Regions from separate parts of the Novosphingobium oxfordense genome, predicted to be linked through region 3. Evidence: riboswitches for the same ligand, from Rfam matches in the RefSeq annotation. Region 3 holds a riboswitch; each other region holds the start of a gene.
What was found. Region 3 has a riboswitch for cobalamin ahead of WBP07_RS30460 (TonB-dependent receptor). Riboswitches for the same ligand answer to the same signal wherever they lie in the genome.
Positions count from the first base shown of each region.

Region 1 (2,260 bases), on a different replicon from region 3:
CCGTGCGCGGGCAGCAGCATCCAGTACGCCGGCGTGAAGCAGAAACCCGATCCGCCCAGCACGGTGATGACCACCAGGTCGATGGCGAAGCCCAGCGCGAAAAGCGCGGCAAAGGCGGAGACCCGCCGTACGAAGAAGCCGAGCACGAAGAAGCTGGCAAGGTCGGTATCGGGCAAGTGAACCACATGGCTCAGCGAATGGCTGCGCGTCACCAGCATCAGCGCGGCAAGGGCTGCGAACACGCGGAAGTCGAGGCGGGCGAAAGGCGGCTTGGCATCGTGCATGGCGGGTGGTCTCCCTGGCGGACGAAGAGGCAGTGCGTCGGCGCGGGGGCGAGGCCGCGCCTGCAGGAACATGCGGCCAGGGCCGATATCGCCCTGGCGAGTGCATCAGTGGATCGGTGTCACTCTTGCAGGCTCCCTTCGACGCGACATGTGGCGTGTCGTCTTGCCAAGGGTGCCCCATCGCGGGGCCATGCCCTCGTCCGCCCGGTACATCCCGCCCGCGCGAAGGAACGACGGCGAAGGGCCGGTTTCCTGACTTCCCGGATCGTCGCGCCTTTCCGCCGCCTTCTCGAAAGCCTTGCGGCCCCAATGGCTTTGTCGGCGGGGCGCATCCCCGGTTACAGTTGCGGGAGCAGTGCCGGCTTGTTCCGCGAATATTCCCCGCAGTTCCGGACTTCCCGATTAAGCCCTTGCGGGCACCCTTTGCGGGGGCGTGACTATGGCACATCGTCCTGACGCGCAAGCGCATGCCACGATGCCCGCGCAAGCATCGCCCACTTGCCAGCCGCTTGCCCGCACGATAGTTGCCGCGCTGCGACAGGTTCCTCGCGAGGGGATGAAAAGGGAACTCGGGTGAAAGACCCGGGCTGCCCCTGCAACTGTAAGCGGCGAGCCATCCGGCCATTACGCCATTGGAGCCCAAGTCATCGTTTGGCGAAGGTTCTGAGAAGGCGGCTGGAACGGCACCGACCCGCGAGCCAGGAGACCTGCCCGTCGCGGTCGTTCTTCGTCCGGACAGGGTGTGCCGGGTGAACGGGGGTGTTTCCTCGCGCAACGACAGCCATCGCTCCGCCGGAGAGGGGCCTGTTTGGGGGACGTCGCCTGTCGACCGGCTTGCCGGGGCGCTTCGCACAAGTCCTTCGTCCAGATGCCGAACCGCCGGGGCTTCGACGACTGTTTCGAAGGAAATACGATGAAGTACCGCATTCTCGCCGCCGCCAGCCCACTGACGCTGGCCCTGTTTGCCGCCACCGCCCATGCCGAGGAAGCCGCCGATACCGGAGGAGACGGCATCGTCGTCACCGCACTGCGTACCCCGGTAGATGCTGACCGGGTGGCGGAGACGATCACCGTTCTGGACGAAGCGCAGATCGTCGCCGCCCAGCCCATCGCGGTGACCGACGTGCTGTTGCGTACGCCGGGCATCAGCCTTTCGCGCAACGGTGGCTATGGCACCACGACCAGTCTGCGCATTCGCGGCGCCGATGCCGGACAATCGGTGATGGTGATCGACGGCATGCGGCTGGCCGATGCGTCCTCGACTGCGGGCGGCTACAGCTATTCCACGCTCTTCACCGACGATATCGACCGTATCGAGATCCTGCGCGGCCCGCAGTCGATCCTGTGGGGCAGCGATGCCATCGGCGGCGTCGTCAACGTTACCACCCGCAAGCCGACCCAGCCGCTGGAAGGCAGCTTCGCGGTAGAGGCCGGCACGCATGACACCGTCAATGCCCGCGCTGGGCTTGGCGGCACGTCCGACGCGATCGACTGGCGCGTTTCCGCCTCCCGCTTCACCACCGACGGCATTTCCGCGTGGGATAAGGGGACGGAGGCGGATGGCTTCACCCGCTCTTCCGCCAGCGGCACGATGACCGTGCGCGTGGCGCCGGGCGTCTCGCTCGACCTGCGCGGATACTGGTCGAATTCGCGCAACGATTTTGACGGCTACAACGCGGATTCTTCGGAATTTGGGCGCACCAAGGAATGGTCCGGCTATGCGGGCCTGAACTTCGCGCTGCTGGACGGCAAGCTTGCCAATCGCGTGGCGGTGACCCAGACCGAGACCGATCGCGCCAACTACGATCCGACGCGCGAAGTTCGTCAGATCACGTTTGACGCGCATGGCCGTGTGCGCCGCTTCGAATACCAGGGCACCTATAGCTTTTCCGAAGCGATACAGGCCGTGTTCGGCGCGGAGCGGGAGGAGCAGCGCATGACCACGGCGTCGCCCGATGACAGCACCGCGCTTTATA
Region 1 is NZ_CP147005.1:2,668,700-2,670,959, reverse strand. It holds gene WBP07_RS12395 (hypothetical protein) at 1-284, opposite strand, end outside; cobalamin riboswitch at 509-723, opposite strand; cobalamin riboswitch at 807-1,014, shown strand; gene WBP07_RS12390 (TonB-dependent receptor plug domain-containing protein) at 1,198-2,260, shown strand, end outside.
Region 1: another riboswitch for cobalamin. It lies ahead of WBP07_RS12390 (TonB-dependent receptor plug domain-containing protein); the one in region 3 lies ahead of WBP07_RS30460 (TonB-dependent receptor).

Region 2 (2,260 bases), 780 kb from region 3:
CGGCCTGCATCGAATGTGCGGGCCGCCTTCGCTATGCCGATCCGTCAGTCCGTGGTGACGGTTCAAGGTTCAGGCCGCGCTGATCGGGCGGCCTGCTTCGATCTTATCGCACGCCTTGCTGGCGCTTCAGCACACGTTCCGCCCAATAGCCGAAGGCCAGGCCGATCGTTGTCCAGAGCACTAGTTGCGTGCCCATCGAGGCTACCCGGAAATTCCAGAGCAGCACTGCCGGGAAATCGCCGGGCACTTCGTTGATCGCGGGCAGAAGGAACTGCCCGATGATCACCACGCCAAGATAGGCCATGATCGCCAGCAGCGTGGCGTCGAAGCCCCGGCCGGGCCGCGCCATCGCGCCGCGAATGCGCGCTGCGATTACGGCGGCGCCCAGCGAAAGGGCGATCATGCCGAAGTACGCCGCCGTGCGCAGCGCAACGGTCTCATGCTTACCGACCGCTGGCGGTGTTTGCGGATACTTGATCGCCGGCACCACGACCACCAGCAGGAAGGTCAGCGCTGCCAGCAAAAGCGCGAAGCTGCGCGGCCCCAGCCGGCCCATCCGGCCATAGCCGTATGCGAACACGAGCGAGAAGATGCCGCCGACCGCCGCTCCATAGAGGGCAAGGGCTGTTACCAGCCCGGCGCCCTTCTGCGTCGTGCGGCTGACGAGTTCCTCTTCCTCCGGCATGCCGGGGTGATGAACCGCATGGCTTTCCTCATAGCCGATGGCGAGGTCGATCTGCGGTTCCGCGAAGCCGCGTGCAAAAAGCGTGGCCAGCAGCGCGCCCAGGATGCCGGCAAGCATCCCGCGCCAGAGCAAGTCCCTGGTCATGTCATCCGCCTCAGTGGCAGGGGAAGCCGAGAAGGTGGCGCCCATCGTGCACGAATTCGTGCACGTACATGCCCTGGAAGAGCGCGAACGCGCCCTGTTCGGTGCTCACGAAATAGAGGAAGATCAGGGCCAGCAGCGTGCCCAGCACGGCCCAGGGGGCGATATCTTCGATCGGAATGGCGTTGCCGCCCTGGACGGGGATGAAGGTATCGTCGAAAACTGCGGCGGAAACTGCCATTGTCGTGCTCCTTGACGGGATTGCGCGTCCCCGGAAAAACTTTCGCCTGGAAAGAAGGTCTGACTCTCGACCGGGAAAGTTCCCCTGCCGAATACAGTGGCGCGACCGCGCCGGGATTTCACCGGCTTCTTCGTTCCTTGACGTAGCTCCCTTTGGGCGCGACAGCGCGCTACGTCAACGACTTCAGAGCATCATCGCTTGGCTACCGCGCTGCTTCTCCTCTGCATCGCTCCCACGGCGTCGAGCCGGGAAGGGCGGTTTCCCGACAGCTCGGAGCCGCTTGACGAGGCGGGGCGACGGAGTGCCGGGCACGAGCGGATCGAAGAACGGTTTCGCGCCCGCATGTTCCGCAGCCCTGCCCGTGCCGCGGAAGAAACCGCAGGGGCGCTTGGCCTGGACGCCGCGATTGCGGAGGAACTGGCGGACATCGATCATGGCAGCTGGTCCGGCCGCTCGTTTGCGGAGATCGGCGCCCGGCCGTTTACAGACTGGCTTGCCCATCCCGATCGCGGCACGCCGGACGGGGAGAGCATGGAGCAGGTGCGCGCGCGGGTCGGGAGATGGCTCGACCACGTGGCGGGCCTCGACAGCGCGATCTGTGCGATCACCCATCCGATGACCGTGCGCGCGGCGCTTGCCCATGCCATTGGCATTCCGCTGCAGGCGACTCTTGCGATCGACATCGCGCCGCTGAGCCGGACCATCCTTTCTTTCAACCGTTCCTGGCGCCTTCAATCGCTTGGGCTTGCGGAGATGGCCCCGCGCGGTTAACGCCGGCGTGCTTCGCTTCCAGCCGGAAGCGTGAGCACAGATCGCGCCGGTGCCTCGAAAGAGGCTTAATAGGGAACACGGTGAGAGGGTTTCGATCCTCGAATCCGAGGCTGTCCCTGCAACTGTAAGCGGTGAGCGCGATGCACATCACGCGGCGGGGCGAGGGCGCCCGTCGCAGCCACTGGGCCGGACGCTAAATCCTGCGAGGCCTGGGAAGGTCGTGCATCAAGCGATGACCCGCGAGCCAGGAGACCTGCCAGCGTACGGTCGCTCTTGCTTTGGTCCAGGGGATGGCCGGGGCACGGTGATTTCTCCGTCTGAGCGACGAACCAGCGGCAGGGGCCGCACGGTGCGCTGAGCGGTCGTCCGAAATCCGGGCGCCCGGCCGGTCGGTGCGCCGGCCGTTCGTTATCGGCAGGCCT
Region 2 is NZ_CP147008.1:188,338-190,597, reverse strand. It holds gene WBP07_RS23870 (CbtA family protein) at 104-829, opposite strand; gene WBP07_RS23865 (CbtB-domain containing protein) at 840-1,067, opposite strand; cobalamin riboswitch at 1,103-1,235, opposite strand; gene WBP07_RS23860 (histidine phosphatase family protein) at 1,266-1,838, shown strand; cobalamin riboswitch at 1,869-2,114, shown strand.
Region 2: another riboswitch for cobalamin. It lies ahead of WBP07_RS23865 (CbtB-domain containing protein); the one in region 3 lies ahead of WBP07_RS30460 (TonB-dependent receptor).

Region 3 (2,260 bases):
GACGCCGACACCGCCGATATGATCGTAGCGATTTTCGGTGCCGACCGAGAGTTCAAGGCTGTCCGCCAATTGCCACTGCTTGCGTGCGGTAAGACCGGTCACCCAGCGCTTGTCGAACTGTTCGATCTGCGCGCTGGTCCCGTCCGGGTCGGCGTACGTCGGGTTCGAGAACATGTCCCAGTCGTAGTACTGGGCATAGACATTGGCGCTCCATGTCGCCTGCGTCACGCCGATATTGCCGACAAAACGCGTCGTGCGGCCGCGCGCGGAAGGATCGGGCGAGCAGAACACGTCCGCGCAGATGTCCGAACCGATGATGCGTTCGGGGATCTGCTCGGTGGGCCGCCAGGTCGCGTGATAGGCATGGAGCGAGGCCTGAAGCGTGCCTTCGCCCATTGGCACTTCGTACTTCGCGAAGCCTGAATAGTGGCGCAGATGCTCGGCTTCTTCCCACGGCCCGTCATAGCGCTTGGTCTGGGCAACAAGCGTGAGATCGCCGCCCCCAAGGCCCTTGATCGTGCCACCGGCGGCAAGGCGGCCGGAGTTGTAGGAGCCGCCTTCGACCGAAAGCCACGGGCGGTCGAATGCATCGATCGTGCTCATGTAGGCCGCGCCTGCCAGTGCAAAGTCGCCGCCGTCGGCGCGGTAAGGGCCCTTGCGGAAGTCTTCGCGCGCGACGATCTCCGGGATCAGGCCATTGAGGTCAAGATAACCCTGCCCGTGGCCGTGCGTGCGCAGGTTCATCTGCACACCATCGATGTAGGTGGTGAAGTCGGTGCCGTGGTTCAGGTTGAACCCGCGCAAGAAGTACTGATTGGCTTTGCCGCTGCCCGAATGCTGGGCGGCGACCATGCCCGGCACGGCCTCCAGCAGTTCCGCCACGCGCAGGAGCGGGCGGACCAGCAGGTCGGAACCGCCCACAGATCCCTCGCTGGCCGCATGAGCCGTGCCGATCTTGGCTTCGCCGCGCCCGAAGACGAGGATTTCGTTGGAGCCCTCGGCCGCGCCATTGCTGGCGGCCGCTGCCGCCGCGGGCGCATCGTCGGCATAAGCGGGCGCGATACCGAAAGTGGCGACGGCGCCGAGAGCCACGCCGAAGCGCAGCGCTGCAATGTAGATAGTCATCAAATTTCCCCCGGCGCCTGCGACTGGGGGTGAAGGCGTGCCGCCAGCGACGGTCGGCGCGCGCAGACGGCCGGACGCCCGAGGCGACCGTTACGCGAACCGATGCGGCCTTCACCGCTCGTTCGTCGCTCAGACGGAAAAACACCGGGCCCCGGCCATCCCCTGGGCCAAAGCGTGAGCGACCAGACGCCGGCAGGTCTCCTGGCTCACGGGTCATCGCTTGATGCACGGCCTTCCCAGGCCCCGCATGATTTAGCGTCCGGCCCAGTGGCTGCGGCGGGCGTCCTTGCCCCGCCGCGATATGCATCGCGCTCACCGCTTACAGTTGCAGGGACAGCCTCGGATTCAAGGGCGAACCCTTTCACCGCGTTCCCTATTAAGCCTCTTTCAAGGCACCGGCGCGATCTTGCCGGACCCTTTTTCGGGGCCGGCCGGGTCAGCTAGCGGGGCTGAGAATGTTGCGCAAGCGCGAACTGCCGAAGCGCCAGGCCGCCGTGTCATTTTCTGCCGGGGCGTTCCTGTAGAATGGAGACCTGCCACGAGAGCCATCGGTCCATGCGGGAAATCAGGGGTTCTTTCCCGGGCATCTCCGGAAAAACCTCGATAACATGGAGCGCGGACAACACTAATCTCGCTCCGATGTATCCTACTGGCTGCAACGGAGTTTGAAGATGGCAAGGATTGCACTGGCGGCCGCACTGGCAATCGCGATGGCGACGCCTTCCGTAACTTTTGCGAAAGTTTCTTCAGACGCGACGCCCGGCGTCAACTTCGCCGATTACAAGACCTTCTATTTCGTCAACCCGGGCCCCCCGGCCGGAATGGACCCGGTTGCATATGAACGCATCCGGATGGCGGTAGAACAGGGCCTGACCAGCAAGGGCTATACCAAGGCGGACTCGGGTGACCTTGCTCTGATCATCACTGTCGGCGCCAAGGACAAGACCGACATCGACACCTGGGGCGCGTTCGGGCGCCAGGTCGACGTGCACCAATATACCGAGGGTCAGCTGTCCGTGGATGCGTTCGATGCCAAGACGAAGCGTCCGCTCTGGCATGGACGCGCCGTCGACGATGTCGGCTCGAAGATCAATCCCGAGAAGATCGACAAGGAAGTGGGCAAGCTGATGGCCCA
Region 3 is NZ_CP147008.1:1,763,560-1,765,819, reverse strand. It holds gene WBP07_RS30460 (TonB-dependent receptor) at 1-1,125, opposite strand, end outside; cobalamin riboswitch at 1,299-1,540, opposite strand; gene WBP07_RS30455 (DUF4136 domain-containing protein) at 1,797-2,260, shown strand, end outside.